DNA from 3 places in the Paenibacillus protaetiae genome. Region 2 is predicted to be linked to each of the others. Evidence: predicted binding sites of a transcription regulator. Region 2 holds the regulator's gene; each other region holds the start of a gene.

The links. The regulator LexA, encoded in region 2, represses DNA repair genes until DNA is damaged. The targets are predictions, from matches to a motif close to CGAACATATGTTCG.
Region 1: a site for LexA is predicted at 4,012-4,025, ahead of ET464_RS08205 (DNA polymerase IV). Genes of this name have one in related genera too.
Region 3: a site for LexA is predicted at 3,826-3,839, ahead of recA (recombinase RecA). Genes of this name have one in related genera too.

The regions. Positions count from the first base shown of each region.
Region 1 is NZ_CP035492.1:1,800,860-1,806,945, forward strand. It holds gene ET464_RS08195 (galactose-binding domain-containing protein) at 1-1,742, opposite strand, end outside; gene ET464_RS08200 (ferredoxin) at 2,122-2,358, opposite strand; gene ET464_RS08205 (DNA polymerase IV) at 2,571-3,755, opposite strand; gene cimA (citramalate synthase) at 4,084-5,709, shown strand; gene ET464_RS08215 (TlpA family protein disulfide reductase) at 5,745-6,086, opposite strand, start outside.
Region 2 is NZ_CP035492.1:1,403,680-1,409,765, reverse strand. It holds gene ET464_RS06275 (methionine gamma-lyase family protein) at 1-730, shown strand, start outside; gene ET464_RS06270 (MerR family transcriptional regulator) at 793-1,209, shown strand; gene glnA (type I glutamate--ammonia ligase) at 1,291-2,619, shown strand; gene ET464_RS06260 (hypothetical protein) at 2,810-3,217, shown strand; gene lexA (transcriptional repressor LexA) at 3,492-4,115, opposite strand; gene ET464_RS06250 (LysM peptidoglycan-binding domain-containing protein) at 4,108-4,638, shown strand; gene ET464_RS06245 (DUF896 domain-containing protein) at 4,854-5,045, shown strand; gene ET464_RS06240 (hypothetical protein) at 5,136-5,642, shown strand; gene ET464_RS06235 (HAD family hydrolase) at 5,676-6,086, shown strand, end outside.
Region 3 is NZ_CP035492.1:895,078-901,163, reverse strand. It holds partial or broken gene ET464_RS03960 (TIGR00282 family metallophosphoesterase) at 1-118, opposite strand, end outside; gene rny (ribonuclease Y) at 201-1,742, opposite strand; gene ET464_RS03950 (RecX family transcriptional regulator) at 1,924-2,625, opposite strand; gene recA (recombinase RecA) at 2,698-3,756, opposite strand; partial or broken gene ET464_RS03940 (competence/damage-inducible protein A) at 3,979-5,234, opposite strand; gene pgsA (CDP-diacylglycerol--glycerol-3-phosphate 3-phosphatidyltransferase) at 5,254-5,829, opposite strand; gene ET464_RS03930 (YajQ family cyclic di-GMP-binding protein) at 6,062-6,086, opposite strand, start outside.

The sequences.
Region 1 (6,086 bases), 400 kb from region 2:
TCCGTCACAAAAGCATAAGCATGCTGATAGTAATAGTTCAGGTTGGAAGCTTGCGGCATCGCGCCGACGGACAAATAATTTTGCCCGCTGCCCAGCTCGATTTTAATTTTCGCCCCTACCTTCTTAAATACAGTGCCCGGAGGAGCAAAAATGCCGTAGTAACGGGTTTGCGGCGCGCCATTCGGGTCACCGTTCGTATTGGCGATCTTGACGCCGATGTGGTCAGCTGTCAGCGTGGAGCCTTCCGTTGTCAGCACGGCGTTGCCGTTATCGTCAAACAGCTGCGTCATAAGCGACGAGAAGATGTCCACTTGATTCGTGCCTGTGAATGTATTAAAAACATAAGGTGATCCTTTCACGAAGGTCGACTTCATCTTGTCCGCCTGACCGTCGCTTAACACGGCGTCAACGGCCCAGTCCGAGTAACCCGTTACGCGGGTGACCAGTTTGGAGCTGTCGATATTGCCGCCCATGACATACAGATCCGGATTGCCGTCGGCATTAACCGCACGCCCGTCCGAGGAAAGCCATCCGGCGCCCGGATTTAAGATGCCAAGTCCTTGCGGAAAATATTTCGATTTCAGCGGCAGTGTAACCAAATAATCGCCAAATGGCTTGATAAGCAGCGACTGCCACCAGTCGTTTGACGGGATCGGCGTTGTCACGTTGGAAGATTTATTCGCAGGATATTTCGGCTGTGGCATATGAATATCATTGGTCAAGTAGCTGCCTGCGCCCGATTGGACGGCTTGCGGCTGCGGCAGCGGCTCGATAGTGTACACCGGCTGCGGCTGCCCGGCCACATAGTCGTACACTTCAAATTCCAGCAAGGAATAGCCGAAGCTAGTAGCTCGTCCAATTCCGTTCATCCGCACATAACGGCCGTTCGTATAAAGCGGAATGTCCTCTTTGCCGCCTGATCCATGAAGCTGGCGGTAAACGGTAGTCCAGCTGCTCCCGTTATTGGACACCTGAATATCGTAAGCCCTTCCGGCTGCCGCTTCCCAATTCAAAATTACACGCCCGATCTGATGAACTGCCCCCAGGTCAACGGTAATCCATTCATTATCCGTTGCATTTGAAGACCAGCGGGTTGCAGTATTGCCATCAACGGCGTTGGACGCTGCCGTCGAACCCGGCGGCAAATAAGCGGAATCTTCAGTAGAAGACACGGATACCGGCTTATTCAGCGCCACATTGGCACCGTAGTCCGCCGGAGGGCCGCTAATTCCGCCTGTACCGTAAATTTCAAGCTCCAGTATCGAATAGCCGTAGGCAGCAAGCGCGCGTTCAGTGCCATATATCCGCACATAACGCCCGCTGCCAGTTATATGGAGATCATCTTCGCCGCCGTCACCCGTCGACGTAGAATAAATGTCCGACCAAGTCGATTCATCGTTGGATACCTGAACTTTATAAGCTTTGGCATAAGCGCCTTCCCAGACAATTTTGACCTCGTCAATTGAAGCGTTAGCGCCAAGATCCACATACAGCCATTGGGGATCCGTTCCCCACGTGCTTGCCCAGCGTGTGCCGGTCGATCCGTCTACAGCAAGATTCGCTGTATTGGCTCCCTCTGTGGAAGAGGCATAGGCGATACGGTTTTGCGACAGCAAATACGATCCGGCGGCGTGCGCCTCGCGGATAAACAGCGATGAGACGAGAGAAACCAACATCGAGACGATAAGCGACATGATAAATATGCGGCCTTTACCTGTTGCCCGATTCGATACAACTACCATTATTTTTTTAACCTCCTACAACAGTTCATTTATAATTACGATAGCTTATGCTGCCTTGCCCTCCTTTCTCGTTTTCTCAAGGTGAAATGATAACGCTTCCATATCATTTCACCGAATAGTATACGCTGCTGTTTTATGGTATAAAATGCCAATATTTTGCGTTTGATGCCATTACCTTTCCTTTTTTTGCGTTAGCCGCCTGAAGCCTTGCTGCGATTATCCCGAATAAGCGCCTCGGAGAGGAGCCTGCCGGCACGGCTATTCGGCTGCATGTTCCTTAACGCGCAAAAAAACCGGCCAGACATTATAGTCCGGCCGGTTTAAATCAGAGCAGAACGAAGCCGGCTTGCCAAAAAGGCATGCCGGCTTCGTCCGGTTGTTACATATTAAACGGTTCATCCGCTACTTTAATAGAATCGGTTGGGCAGCCGTCACATGCATCCTGCATATCGTCGTACAGATCTTCAGGAATTTCAGTTACGCCTTTGTTACCGTCGTTATTATATATAACTTCAGCGAGACCTTCATCATCGTAATCATAAATGTCAGGTGCAGTAGCCCCGCAAGCGCCGCAAGCGATGCAAGTATCTTTCTCGACCCAAGTAAATTTTGCCATATATGTTTCCCTCCTGTAAAATATACGAATCATTCTCTTTGTAAAAATGATAAGCTTGTCTTGTTCAGACTGCTGCCGTAATAGTAATCCTTACACCTCAATATATAACAATTATGCAGCCTTTTTCAACATGAATGAAACAAAAAAACATTTTATCATGGATGTTGCCAAATATCTATAGTGATTATTGTGATCTTTGCACATAGGCTATTTTATTCTTCACTAGGCGCTTTCGCCACTCTTTTTCCGCTTTTTGGAAGAAGTCCGGCTGAATGAATCGCCTTCTCCCCGAATTTATCTCTCAGCTTATCCATTGCCGCCTCAAGCGCATCCTTGCGGGGCTGTTGCTCATAATCAAATAAATCCAGCTGAATGGCGGTTTCTTCCGCAGGCGATAAATTTTGAAGGGTCACTCCAAGCAGGCGGATCGGATCCCCTTCCCGCCAATGGCGCTCCAGCAGGCGAAGCGCTTCCCGGTAAATATCCGACGTTTGCTGCGTAACGGCTTCCATCGTGCGCGAACGCGCTATAGTCGTCATATCCGGCTTGCGGATCGTAATCTGAACCGTTCCCGTGACCAGATGCTGCGCCCGCAGCCGGCGGCCGGTACGGTCGGACAACTCCAGCAAGATGCGGGCAGCTTCTTCTTTCTCGGTAACATCAGCAGGCAATGTTGTCATATGGCCGATGGACTTGCTCGCTTCCTCCTCCGGGTTAACAGGAGAATAATCACGCCCGTTCGCGGCATCCTTCAGCCATTGTCCCATGACGCCAAAATGGCGGCGTAAAAACTCCGCGTCGGCGGCAGCCAGCTGGCTGATTGTTTTCACTTGCAGGCGGTTTAATTTTTCAGCCGTTTTTTTGCCGACTCCAAACAGCACATCACAAGGCTTATCCCACATCAGCCTGGGCATGTCGCGTATACGCAATATCGTTAACCCGTTAGGCTTCTTCATGTCCGAAGCCATCTTGGCAAGCAGCTTGTTTGGTCCTATGCCGATGGAGCAGGGCAAAGCGCATTCCGATTGTATCCGCCTCTGGATCGTCTGCGCAATTTCCACCGGCGTTCCAAACAACCCGGAACCGGTAATGTCCAAGTAACATTCATCAATGGACATTTGCTGGACTAGCGGCGTATATTGGCGGGCAATGGCCATAAAGCGCTCCGAATAGCTGCGGTACAATTTGAAATCGGTTTTGATCAAAATAAGCTCCGGGCATGTTTTTAACGCTTCACGTACTGTCATGCCGGTTCGCACGCCTTTTGCCCGGGCGGCATACGAGCAGGTTACGATTACGCCTCTCCGCTGCTCGGCATCCCCGCCTACGGCAGTAGGTTTATTTTTATACTTACCCGGCTCCTCCGCTTCATGCACCGAACAATAAAAAGCGTTCATATCCAAATGCAGGATTACGCGCGGTCCGTTGTCAGCTGCAGCATGCTGCTTCACGTTTCCACCTCCGGCACGATGTTTGTTCTCCGAAATCAAAACATTTGTTCCCTTCAGCATACCGCCGCACAATGCTTCGGTCAACTTGCCGTGCCGGTTTCTTTAACCCGTTATTGCGGTATAGCAATAACGCTTTTATGCTAAAACTAAGCGCCACTTCCCCTTGCTGCATAAAAAGTTGCCGGACCACTCTACTTTCACGCGAACAAATGTTATAATACGTTAATATCTGATTTGACTTGCGTTCAGTTAGGAAGAGGAGGCGTCATGACGCATGACCACGAGCATTTCCATATTTGATACGACGCTGCGTGACGGCACACAAGGTGAAGGAATCAGCCTGTCGGCAGAAGACAAGTTAAAAATCGCTTTAAAGCTTGATGCTTTGGGCGTCCACTATATTGAAGGCGGAAATCCGGGCAGCAACAGCAAAGATATCGAATTTTTTCAGCGGATTAAGCAATACAACCTGTCCGCCAAAATAACGGCATTCGGCAGCACGAGGCGCAAAAACAGTTTGGCGGAACATGACACAAGCCTGCTTAGAATTGCCGAATCCGGCGTCCGGGCAGCTACCCTTGTAGGCAAGTCGTGGGACTTCCATGTACATACCGCCCTGCAGACGACGCTGGAAGAAAATTTGTCGATGATTTACGACTCTATCGCTTTTCTGAAGCGGAATCATATGGAAGCTCTTTTTGATGCCGAACATTTTTTTGACGGCTATAAAAACAATCCCGAATATGCGTTGTCCGTCCTTCGCCGCGCCGAAGAAGCAGGCGCAGACTGGATCGTCCTGTGCGATACGAACGGCGGGACGATGCCAACCGAAATTCACGACATTGTGTCCGTCATTCGCCGTGAGCTGAGAACAAACATCGGAATTCATACACATAACGATTGCGAACTTGCCGTGGCCAATTCACTGGCAGCCGTTCAAGCGGGAGCCCGCCAGGTACAAGGCACGATTAACGGATACGGGGAACGTTGCGGCAATGCCAACTTATGTTCTATCATCCCGAATTTGCAGCTGAAGCTTGGTTATGAAGTGCTTGCTGCAGACCAGATCAAAACCCTTACGGGCACAGCCCGTTATATAAGCGAAATTGCCAACGTCCATATGCCGGTCGGTCAGGCGTATGTCGGTAATGCTGCATTCGCGCACAAAGGCGGAATCCATGTATCGGCCATCATGAAGGATTCCAAAACCTATGAGCATATCCAGCCGGAGCTGATTGGCAACAAACAGCGCATTCTCGTATCGGAACTTGCCGGGCAAAGCAACGTCATTTCCAAAGCGCAAGAGCTTGGCCTTGACGTCAATGCAAACAATGAGAAAACAAAGCAAATTATTGACCGGATCAAAGATCTTGAGCATCAGGGTTACCAGTTTGAAGGAGCAGACGCTTCCATGGAGCTGCTTCTCCGCGAAGCATTTACCGAGATGAAAGAAGCATTCAAAGTCGAGTCGTTTAAAATGCTCGTTGACCGGGACAGCGGTTTTGAAAGCGGGCCAATGTCATCCGAAGCGATCGTGAAGCTGAATGTGGACGGCACTTATGTGTACACGGCTGCTGAAGGCAACGGGCCGGTCAACGCGCTCGACAATGCGCTCCGGAAGGCGCTTGTCCAATTTTACCCGAAAATCGAAGAGTTCCATCTGTCCGATTACAAGGTGCGCGTTCTGGATGAAAAAGGAGCGACGGCGGCCAAAGTACGCGTGCTGATCGAATCCGCCGGCAAAAACAGCACATGGAGCACCGTTGGCGTTTCCAGTAACGTCATCGAAGCCAGCTGGGAAGCGCTTGTCGACAGCTTCCGGTATGCACTGCTTCATATGGACAAAGTGGAACCGGCGCCGGTTGAAACATTGGAACGGGCCGGCCTCGTAAACCAGTAATAGAATAAAAGTGGTTGAACGCGTTGCTCACGCGCTCAACCACTTTTATTTTCACCGATATATTGATTAATGAGCCGCTCCCACTCCCCGTATGTAATTACGCCGTTAATCCGCTCAAGGATTACGCCATTCCGGTCAATGAGGAATGTGGTCGGAAACGTGTTTACCTTGTACATATCTGTCACTTTGCCGTCGCGGTCCATCAGCACGGGGAATGTAAACTTTTGATCCTGCACAAATTGGCGCGCAGCCCGCTCTTTATCATATTTGGTTGCATTCAGACCGTACATCAGTAGGGCATCCCCGTATTGTTCATGCAGCTTTTGCAAATCCGGCGCTTCCAGCTCGCATGGCCCACACCACGAAGCCCAGAAATT
Region 2 (6,086 bases):
AGCCCAGATTGGCGAGATGGTTGCCAAAGTAAAAGCGATCAAGCCGGATGTGCTGGTGTTTGTCGACAACTGCTACGGCGAGTTCACGGAACTGGCCGAACCAACCGAGGTTGGTGTCGACCTGATGGCCGGCTCATTAATTAAAAATCCCGGCGGCGGACTTGCGGAAACCGGCGGTTATATTGCAGGGACTGCGAAGGCGGTGGAAGCCGCCGCTTACCGGCTGACGGCGCCCGGCATCGGCGGGGAAGTAGGGGCTATGCTCGGTACGCTTCGTTCCATGTATCAAGGCTTGTTCCTGGCTCCCCATTTGGTGGGACAAGCTGTCAAAGGCAGTATTGTGGCAGCGGCATTATTCGAGAAGCTCGGGTTCGAGACGCATCCGCGCTGGGATGCGCCGCGCACTGATTTGATTCAGGCGGTCCGCTTTGGCGGTCCGGACCATTTGATCGCTTTCGTACAAGGCATTCAGCAGGCAGCAGCGGTAGATGCGCATGTTGTGCCGGAGCCTTGGGACATGCCGGGTTACGAACATCCTGTCATCATGGCGGCAGGTACGTTTATTCAAGGTGGCAGCTTGGAGTTATCTGCCGATGCGCCGGTCCGCGAGCCGTATATCGCTTACATGCAGGGTGGGCTTACTTACGCGCATGCGAAATACGGTATGCTTACAGCATTGTTTCAGCTTGTCAAACGAGAGTTAGTTGTAATTAAACCTCACACAGATTGACATGTTAATGGTAGGGGGTTACAATGAACATATAATAAGTTTGACTGGAAGGTTGATGCGACATGGGTGATGATATTCGCCGCAATATGGCGCTGTTTCCGATCGGCATCGTCATGAAACTGACGGATCTGACAGCACGCCAAATCCGTTATTATGAGCAGCATGAGCTGATTGTTCCGGCCAGAACATCCGGTAATCAACGATTGTTTTCATTTAATGATGTTGAGCGGCTGCTCGAAATCAAATCATTGATTGAGAAAGGCGTCAATATTGCAGGTATTAAGCAAGTCATGTATCCGGTTTCGAAAGAATCGGAAGAGGCTACAGTCGTAAGCGAGCAATCCGAGGTGAAACGCCGCGAATTGTCCGATGCCCAGCTGCATCGGATGCTGAAGCAGCAGCTTTTGGAAAAACAGCGCCCGGGCCAAGCATCGCTTATTCAGGGCCAGCTGACGCGCTTCCTCAACAACAAGCGTTAATCGTTTCGTGAATAGTCCCTGAATACAAACCTGAGAATTTCGCAATCGTAATGTGATGATCAACACTAAGGAGATGATGAAATGGGTTACAGCAAAGAGGATATTAAACGAATCGCGGAGGAACAAAACGTTCGTTTCATTCGGCTTCAATTTACGGACTTGCTCGGTACTATTAAAAACGTTGAAATTCCGATCAGCCAGTTGGATAAAGCGTTAGACAATAAAATGATGTTTGACGGATCTTCCATCGAAGGTTACGTACGGATTGAAGAATCGGATATGTATTTGTATCCGGATTTGGACACTTGGGTCGTATTCCCTTGGGTATCGCAAGACCGTGTAGCCCGTCTTATTTGCGACGTATATATGCCGGACGGCACTCCTTTTGCAGGCGATCCGCGCGGTATTCTGAAGCGTGTGCTGAAGGAAGCTAACGATATGGGATATACGGCGATGAACGTTGGTCCGGAACCTGAATTTTTCCTGTTCAAAACGGATGACCGCGGCGAACCGACAACGGAATTGAACGACCAAGGCGGATATTTTGACCTTGCACCTATGGATCTCGGCGAGAACTGCCGCCGTGAAATCGTATTGACGCTGGAAGAAATGGGCTTTGAAATCGAAGCTTCCCATCACGAAGTGGCTCCGGGCCAGCATGAAATCGACTTCAAATATGCCGACGCCATTCGTGCGGCAGACCAGATCCAAACGTTTAAGCTGGTTGTAAAAACAATCGCAAGACAACATGGACTGCATGCTACATTTATGCCAAAACCGCTGTTTGGGGTAAACGGCTCCGGCATGCACTGCCACCAATCGCTGTTCAAAGGCAATACGAACGTATTTTACGATGAATCGGATAAACTGGGCTTAAGCGAAACAGCCCGTTATTATATGGCCGGCGTATTGCGCCATGCAAGAGCGATGGCGGCCATTACGAACCCGACAATCAACTCCTATAAGCGGCTTGTTCCAGGTTATGAAGCGCCTAGCTACGTTGCTTGGTCGGCAAGCAACCGTTCGCCGATGATTCGCATTCCGGCGTCCCGCGGTCTCAGCACCCGCATTGAAGTGCGTAATCCGGACCCGGCTGCCAATCCGTACCTGGCGCTGGCGGTTATGCTGAAAGCGGGCCTTGACGGTATCGAGAATCAGCTTCCGCTTCCGGAACCGGTTGACCGGAACATATACATCATGACACAGGAAGAACTGCTCGATTCCGGCATTGCAAGCTTGCCGGCTGACTTGAAAGAGTCGCTGGATGAACTGCTGCGCGACGAAGTGATTTGCGATGCGCTTGGCGATCATGCGCTTGCGCACTTCTATGAGCTGAAAGAAATCGAGTGGGATATGTATCGCACTCAAGTTCACCAATGGGAACGCGATCAGTATCTGACGTTGTATTAAGAGGGAAACTCTTTGGCGCTTTAAGCGCCAAAGGGTTTTTTTGATTTGGCAGGCATTCGAAACCTTGTATCGGCTTGTTCAACTACTAAACTATGCTATAACCCCCTGTCATCAGCCATGTCCGAATCTTCTTTTTTTTCATATTTATAAAGGGATGTCTGAATATAAAAGAAGGAAGTGTATAACGGATATGGCGGGCTGTGCTGTAAAACATGGCAAGAAGAAAACTCAGCGAAAAGTTGTGAAAACATGCACGAAACCAAGCAGAACGCTTCAGTTTGCGATTTTGCAAACCATTCAGCAGGCTCAAGCGCAGCTGCAGGCTCAATTGCAAGCCCAACAGCAGTTGCAAAATCAGTTTAGCGCACAACTGCAAGAGCAATTGCAGTTTCAGACTCAAGTGCAGTCTCAGATTCAAAGCTTCGAGCTATCTCACCAACAAATCCAGCTTCAATTGTTCACTCTTGTCCAAACCCATATCCAGCAGCAGCAACAGCAGCTGCAGCAAATGCAAGAGCAAATTGATTCACAGCAGCAACAGCAGCAGCAAGTAGTAAATGTCGAACCGGAGCCAGAACCTCCTCAAATAGCGGTATAATGAATGGATGTTAAGCCTTATGGCATAAACGATGCGAGTTTGAATATCACAGACAGTATCGGCGGGGATATATTTCTTGCCGGTACTGTATTTTTTTGGGGTTATTTTGAACGGCAGCGTACGTGATAGGGAGAATGATCCGGACTGAAACCATAAAACGAGATCATTACGTCTTTATCGTGTAAGAGCAGTAAAAAAGGAAAAAGCCCCCGAAGCGGCAAACAAGCTGCGTTCGGGGCTTTTCACTGGTTATGTAGCCGTACACGCCGGCGGATTAATGGATATCGCGGAAAAGTCCAATTACTTTGCCAAGAATCGTAACGTTTTTGAGCAGAATCGGACTCATCGTCGAGTTTTGCGGCTGCAGTCGAATATGATCCTTTTCCTTATAGAACGTCTTAACCGTTGCTTCGTCGTCTTCGGTCATCGCTACGACGATGTCACCGTTCGTCGCGGTGCTTTGCTGGCGGACGATAACATAATCGCCATTATGAATGCCGGCTTCGATCATGCTTTCGCCAATAACATTTAATATAAACACGTCATTATCGCCGACAAAATGCGAAGGGAGCGGAAAATATTCTTCAATGTTTTCCGTAGCGGTAATCGGTACGCCTGCTGTTACTTTACCGACAATCGGCACTTGGGCAACAGGGGTGCGCAATGCGGAAACAAGATCATTGTCCTGATCCAATATTTCAATCGCGCGCGGCTTGGTGGGGTCGCGTCGGATAAGTCCTTTCTTCTCCAACCGATCCAAATGCCCATGAACGGTTGAGCTTGATGCTAAGCCGACCGCTTCGCCAATTTCACGGACGGATGGCGGGTATCCTTTATCCCGAACCTCATTCTTGATAAATTCAAGAATCGCTTGTTGGCGGTTGGAAAGTTTGGACAATGAGATCACTCCATTAGTAAGTTTGAAGAAAAGTATAGCACAGAACCGGAGTTCGTACAAACATAAGTTCTTGAGTACAAAAGTTCGCATCTTTCCGTTGACGCAAACACTTGTTCGTGATATTCTACAAACAGAACAAATGTTTGGGGTGCTGAATATGATGATGAATCCATCGTTTTATCGTACAATCCATCAAGATCAATCGGGCAAGAAGCCGACGCCAGCAATCACTTTTGTGCGTCGTCATCTGATTAAAATAGCCGTGACCGTTATTGTGGCTGCCGTGTTGTTTTCCAGCTTTTTGCTGATGGCTACAAGCGCTGCGACGGAGACGCCTGAGCAGGCCACTGCCGGCGAGACCGTTGTTTTGGTCAGCAGCGGCGATACGCTTTGGGATATTGCTAATGAATACGTGAATGGGCAGGAGGATGTCCGCCGGTTAATTTTTGACATCGAGAAACGGAACAACTTGGATTCGGCGCTGATCCATCCGGGGCAAACAATTATTATCCCCGTCCGTTAAGAGGAGCAGTTGTTCATTTGTTGCCTACTATCTTTAAAGCTCTAAGATGCTGCCGTCGAAATGGCATCTTAGAGCTTTTTTTCCTATTCGCCGGGGCAGGCAGGCTCCTTGACAAGCAGCCGCTGAAAAAGCCAAAATAGAAGGTAGAATCTTTTCCGCTCGTATGAATAGAGAAGGACAAAGAAAACACATACAACACGGAGGGGAGCGAGAGGATGGAGCAGGTTATTGCCAGAATCAATGAGCTGTCGCGCAAGCACAAAACCGTTGGCTTAAATGAAGCCGAACTGGCGGAACGGGACGAGCTTAGAAAACGGTATTTGGAAAACTTCCGCCGCAACTTCAGACAACAGCTGGATGCGATCGAAATTGTGGATGATGCGGATGATCAGTCCAAACGCGGATAACGTTAACCGTGGATGGCAGCGGGTACCGGATGTAACCGTTAAGCCGCCGCGGAAATGCAGCCGAATATATAATATGTAGGGGGATGTCCATTGTCATCACGTTCGTGGGAACGAAAAGTTCGTAAAAATATGACGCAGCTAAACAATCAACGAAAAAAACAGGGGAAAGAACAAGTTGTTACCGGCGGAGATAAATCTGACCGCTATTACGGCCGCAGTATTATCCTTCCTGTATTTCTGCTGTTCTTTATCGGGATTTACTTGATTACATCTTTAATATCCGGTGTAACGTTCAGGACGATCGAATGGATTACGGTTGCCGCATACATTGTGATGGCGCTTGTCTTCTTCCTGCGCCGCCCTTATTTGAAGATCGGCAAAGATTACGTGCAGACGAGACGGATGACCGGCGATAAACGGATTAACGCTTCCGGCATTAAAAGCATTACCGTTCAGGACGGTTCGATTTTGATTGAACAGGTCAAAGGAGCAAACTGGATGTTTAACCGGCTGCTCAACCGTTATCCGACGGCTGTAATAGCTGAGCGGTTGAAGGAATTTGCCAAAGTGAACCACATTAATCTTATAGAAAAATAAATATAACGATTATCATGGGAGAGTTGCAGAGAGATGGCTAAACAAGCAGTTTTATTTGACTTGGACGATACTTTGCTATGGGATGAACGCAGCGTGCGTGAAGCTTTTGCCGCAACTTGCGAGGCGGCAGCCGCTGTTGCCGGCGTGGATCCCGAGAAGCTTGAGGAGGCTGTCCGGGCAGAAGCGAGAGAGCTGTATCAATCGTTTGAGACATTCCCTTTTACGCAAATGATTGGCATTAATCCGTTTGAGGCGTTGTGGGCGCAATTCAAGGAAGGCGAACAAGATGAGTTCCGCAAGCTTGAACGTCTTGCGCCGGAATACCGCAAAGAAGCATGGACACGCGGCTTGAAAGCTATCGGTGTTGACGATGCGGCGCTTGGCGCACGCCTGGCCGAGCAATTCCCGGCGGAAAGACGTTTGCGTCCGATCGTTTATGAAGAA
Region 3 (6,086 bases), 510 kb from region 2:
TCTCGCCGTTCACAATAATGATATGCGGGTTATATTTGCTTTTTAATGCAGGCAATACACGCTTCAAAGCCTCTCTGCCAACGCTTCCAACGATATCGCCTACAAACAATACGTTCATCAAATTGTCCTCATCCTTTTATCCATGCAGACGAGAAAAGTGGCTGCTACAGCAGCCACTTCCGCAAGTCAACATTCGATTATTACTTCGCGTACTCAACGGCACGAGTTTCACGGATAACCGTAACTTTAATATGTCCCGGATAATCAAGTTCACTCTCGATTTTTTTCGTAATATCCCGTGCCAAGCGGAACGCTTCCGTATCGTCGATTTTCTCAGGCTGAACCATAACGCGAACTTCGCGGCCAGCTTGGATGGCGTACGATTTCTCAACGCCTTCGAACGATTCCGAAATGTTTTCCAGCTTCTCCAGACGTTTAATGTACGTCTCGAGCGTCTCACGCCGAGCTCCCGGACGAGCTGCTGACAACGCGTCTGCCGCGCCTACCAGCATCGCGATAACCGAAGTTGCCTCCACGTCGCCGTGGTGAGATGCAATACTGTTGATCACAACCGGATGCTCTTTGTATTTCTTCGCCAGCTCTACGCCGATTTCAACGTGCGAGCCCTCCACTTCATGGTCAAGGGCTTTGCCGATGTCATGCAGCAAGCCTGCGCGCTTGGCCAGCGTAATATCTTCGCCAAGCTCTGCAGCCATTAGACCTGTCAAGTAAGCAACCTCCATGGAGTGTTTCAGAACGTTCTGACCGTAACTTGTCCGATACTTCAATCTTCCAAGAATTTTAATAAGGTCTGGGTGCAATCCATGTACGCCTACTTCAAACGTAGCTTGCTCACCGTATTCACGGATTCGCTCATCTACTTCCTTACGGGATTTCTCAACCATTTCCTCAATGCGGGCAGGGTGGATACGTCCGTCAGCTACGAGCTTCTCAAGAGATGTTCGGGCAATTTCACGCCTAATCGGATCAAATCCGGATAAAATGACCGCTTCCGGTGTATCGTCGATAATGAGATCGATACCGGTCAATGTTTCCAGGGCGCGAATATTGCGGCCTTCGCGTCCGATAATGCGGCCTTTCATTTCTTCGTTCGGCAAAGCTACGACCGAAACCGTCGTTTCCGCTACGTGATCCGCAGCACAACGCTGGATGGCAAGAGAGATAATGTCTCTCGCTTTCTTGTCAGCTTCTTCCTTCGCTTGCTGTTCGATTTCCTTAATCATCTGAGCCGTCTCATGGCGAACTTCCTGCTCTACATTAGACAAAATGATCGATCTTGCATCTTCCATCGTCAGATTGGAGATGCGCTCCAGCTCGCTGAGCTGTTGCTTGTACAGAGAATCGATTTGCTGCTGTGTTTCGTCGATCCTTTTTTCTTTGTTGGCTACAGATTCTTCTTTGCGTTCTAGCGCCTCTAACTTCTTATCCAGCGACTCCTCTTTCTGAACCAAACGTCTTTCTTGACGTTGTGCTTCATTCCGTCGCTCGCGAATATCTTTCTCTGCTTCAGTCCGGAGTTTATGGACTTCATCTTTCGCTTCGAGTACCGTTTCCTTCTTCTGTGCTTCCGCTTCCTTTTTCGCATTTTCAACGATTTGGGCTGCAGCTTGCTCAGCGCTGGAAATTTTCGCCTCTGCGATCGATTTACGAATAAAATAACCAACCCCAAAGAAAATTGCGCCAACAAAGAGACAGATCAAGATCCACCATATTTCTTGCATCTTGTTCACCTCCTTGCTGCATGCACCAAGGACTACTTGGGATGTTATTAGGTTTTCAGCCGGTTCCAAACCGTTCTAACAGTTTAACTTTTTGGCGAAAATAATCATTACGAATCAATTTTTGGAAGGAAAATCGATTCTTTGTGAAAGGAATACAAATTCATTTTATCTTTTGCCAAATTCAATTGTCAAGCATTAGCCCATCTTCTGCGTCTTCATCGCTGTCGATGCCGTCTGCTGCGGCCGACCTTACTGCTTCTCGAATCAAATCGCCGGCGAAACCCCTCCGCATCAAAAAAGCGGTCAGCTTTCGCTTGCGGTCCGGCAGTTCCCCTTTCAGCCCCCGCCACCGTTTGGCAGCGGCTGCTTTGGCTGCCGCGAGCTCGGCACCGGCATCTATGGCATTTACGGCTTCTTCCGCCGCTTGGCGAGATATGCCGCGCTGCTGAAGCTCCTGCTTTACAAGGCGGCTGCCCTTTTGCGCGGTACGAATCCGCTGTTTGGCAAATTGCCGGGCATATTCTTCATCATCCACATAATGCTCTGTTTCTAAACGTTGGAGCGCATAAGCAATATGGCTTTCACCAAGCTCCTTGCGGCGCAAATATTGTTCGATCTGCTTGCTCGTCCGCGGCTTTGCTCCTAAATAGACACACGCAAGCGTGTATGCCCGGTGCCGGTCGTCTTCTTCCTGAATTACCGGAAGCAGCGCCGGGTCAACAAATTGTCCCTTCAGCAGCCTGTAGCGGATAAGCAAGTCTTCATGAACGAATAAAATCGGTTCTTCTCCGCCTGCGTAAATACGGTATCTGCGGCGTTCCGAACGATCCTGCTCCACCAGCGTTATAAACAACCCATTATCCGCTTGTTGGTCTTCCGTCATGCCGCCGCGCCTCCTTTATTCCGGTTTATAAAAAAGCTACGCCGCCCCGGCTGGGACGGCGTCTCCATTTCATTAATTAAGATCAAATTCCGGCTCTTCTTCTTCATCGACGGAGACAGCAGCGCCTTTGGCCATTGCCGCTTCCGTCTGCAAATTGCTTTCCTCGCGGATTTTCATTTCAATGGCATGTGAAATTTCTTGATGATCCTTCAAATATTGCTTCGCATTCTCGCGGCCTTGGCCGAGGCGCTCGCCGTTATAAGAGAACCATGCTCCGCTCTTCTGTACGATATCCATCTCCGTGCCGATATCAACGATGCTGCCTTCCTTCGAAATGCCTTCACCGTACATAATATCGATTTCCGCTTGTTTGAATGGAGGAGCTACTTTATTTTTCACGACTTTGATCCGGGTGCGGTTGCCGACCATATCGTTGCCTTGCTTGATCGTTTCCACGCGGCGTACATCCAGACGAACGCTGGAGTAGAATTTCAAAGCGCGGCCGCCAGGCGTCGTTTCCGGGTTGCCGAACATTACGCCAACCTTCTCGCGCAGCTGGTTAATAAAGATCGCAATCGTCTTCGATTTACTGATGGCGCCAGACAGCTTGCGAAGTGCTTGAGACATGAGACGAGCCTGCAAACCAACATGCGAATCGCCCATTTCGCCTTCGATTTCCGCTTTAGGCACAAGTGCAGCTACCGAGTCGATAACGATAATATCAACGGCGCCGCTGCGTACAAGCGCCTCTGCAATTTCAAGCGCTTGCTCGCCTGTATCCGGCTGGGAAAGCAGCAACTCGTCAATATTGACGCCCAGTTTGCTTGCATACAGCGGGTCAAGCGCATGCTCCGCATCAATAAACGCAGCTTGGCCGCCTGTACGCTGCACTTCCGCAATCGCATGAAGCGCAACCGTTGTTTTACCGGATGACTCCGGTCCATACACTTCAATAATCCGTCCTTTTGGAAAACCGCCGATCCCTAATGCAATATCTAAAGCAAGCGAACCGCTTGATACTGTTTCCACTTGCATACCTGCTGTTTCGCCCAATTTCATAATCGAGCCTTTACCGAATTGTTTCTCGATTTGGCGCAATGCCATTTCCAATGCTGCGCGACGATCCGACAATCAACTCACATCCTTCATCATTTATATTAGTATGATACCTTTTTTCATACCCCTTGCCAAGCATTTTTTCGAACATACATTCGTTTTTTTTGATGCAAGGGCTAAAACAGGACGAAAAAAAACCGCAGCAAAGTATTCTTCGCCACGGTTCTTCCGTCTAGCATGTATTATACCGCCAATCTTAACGATTGACAAGCCATCAAACGTCAAAGTTCGACTATTTTATTCCACATTCGCTGTTAATGCTTGCCACAAACGGTATAAAGCCGCTTTTACTGAACGTACCCGGATAATTTCACGGTTGCCGGCAAACTGTCCGGTATAAACAACAGTTTCTTTGCCGCGTTCGGCAATCGCGTAATAAACAAGTCCCACCGGCTTGCCTTCGGACGGCGCCGGCCCTGCGACCCCCGTCAGCGATACGCCAAAGTCCGCATCGGCAATCTCGCGCACCCGCTCCGCCATCAGCTTCGCTGTCGATTCGCTGATTGCCCCGGAGCGCCTTCACCCTGCAGCTGAGCCATCGGAATGCCAAGCAGCTTATGCTTCATCTCATTGGTATACGTAACAACTCCGCCGCAAAACTCGCCGCTGCTGCCCGGGATGCTTGTAATCGATTCTGCAAACAGCCCGCCGCTTAAGCTTTCTGCGCTCGCCAGCTTGCGCCTCGAAGCGCGAAGCAGCCGTACGACTGTTTCTTCAAGCGGGATGTCCTCTTGCGCGTATAGAAACTCGCCTACAATTGCTTTAATTTTATCAACGGTTTCGTCGATTTTGCGGTTAGCTTCCGCTTGCGTCGGCGCTTTGGTCGAGACGCGTACTGCAACTTCGCCTTCTTTCGCATAAGGAGCAATCGTTGGATCAACTTGCCCGTCGATCAGATCGATCAGCTTCGCTTCCAAGTTCGATTCGCCAATGCCCGCAAACTTCAGCTGGCGCGAATAAAGCGGGTCTGACTGGCCGGTAATTTGCATAATCCAGTTTTTCCCTGGGCCTTCCATCATCGGTTTCATTTCACGCGGCGGTCCTGGAAGCAGCATATAATAGGTGCCGTCCGCTTCAAGCCCATTGCCTACAGCAAGCCCGGCCGTATTCTCGAGCGGCTCGCCGCCTTCAATCATAAGCGCTTGGCGGCGGTTGCTTTCAACCATATGGGAGCCGCGTGAACTGAACAATTCTTCGATTTTGGCCATGGACGGCTCATGCAGAAGAAGGTTGCGATTTAAATACGCAGCCAGCACATCTTTCGTCAGGTCATCCTGCGTTGGCCCAAGACCGCCGGTGAATACAAGCAGATCGGCGCGGTTGCGCGCCACTTCAATCGCTTGGCGCAAACGTGCCGCATTATCTCCGACTACGGTTTGAAAATAAACATCCACGCCAAGAGATGCCAGTTCCTGGGATAGGAACTGGGCATTTGTATTTACGATTTGCCCGAGCAGCAGCTCTGTTCCGACCGCAATAATTTCTGCTTTCATCACGACGCCTCCGCTTCTATTATTTCGCTGTCAGTAACGTTTTGTTTTTCATAAAATAATCAATGCCTGAGTATACCGTAATCAATGCGGCAATCCAGGTAACGACAACATCAAACGGGAACGAGATGTATTCAAACGGAAAATTGTTCAGCAGCAATACAATAATCATCGTAATTTGAATGGCTGTTTTCCATTTCCCCCACTTGCTGGCCGCTACAACCGTACCATCCAGCAGTGCAATTTGGCGCAGCCCCGTCACAGCGAATTCGCGGCTGACGATTAGAATCGCAACGATCGCGCTCAGCTTGTCCATCTCGACAAGCGAGATCAAAACAGCGGATACGAGGAGCTTGTCAGCAAGAGGATCAAGCAGCTTGCCAAGGTTGGTGACAAGCTTGTTTTTACGGGCAATGTAACCGTCCAGCCCGTCCGTGCTCGCCGCAATAATAAAAATAAGTACGGCAATGATTTGGTTATATGTAATCGAAATGTCACCCAAGTGAAGCGACCCCATATCCCATTTTACCAGCAAAAACACCATAATAATCGGGACTAAAAAAATACGCGCCAGCGTAATTTTGTTTGGCAGATTCATTAAATTCCCTCCCCGAACGACACTGGTGTACAATCCCCAATTATTTCCCGCCAAACACTGCCAAGCATACTTTCTGCCATCTGTCTACCCCCAAATCATTCCGTCAAACTGTCTACATAAGTATAATACACCCGCTTTGCAAGTGTCAAAATCATCTGTCTATGCAAAAAGCCCTGTTTCATGCGCCGCGACAGCGTATGAAACAGGGCTACCCGGATATCCGTCTGCTCTTCTACCGATAATTGACAAATTGAAGC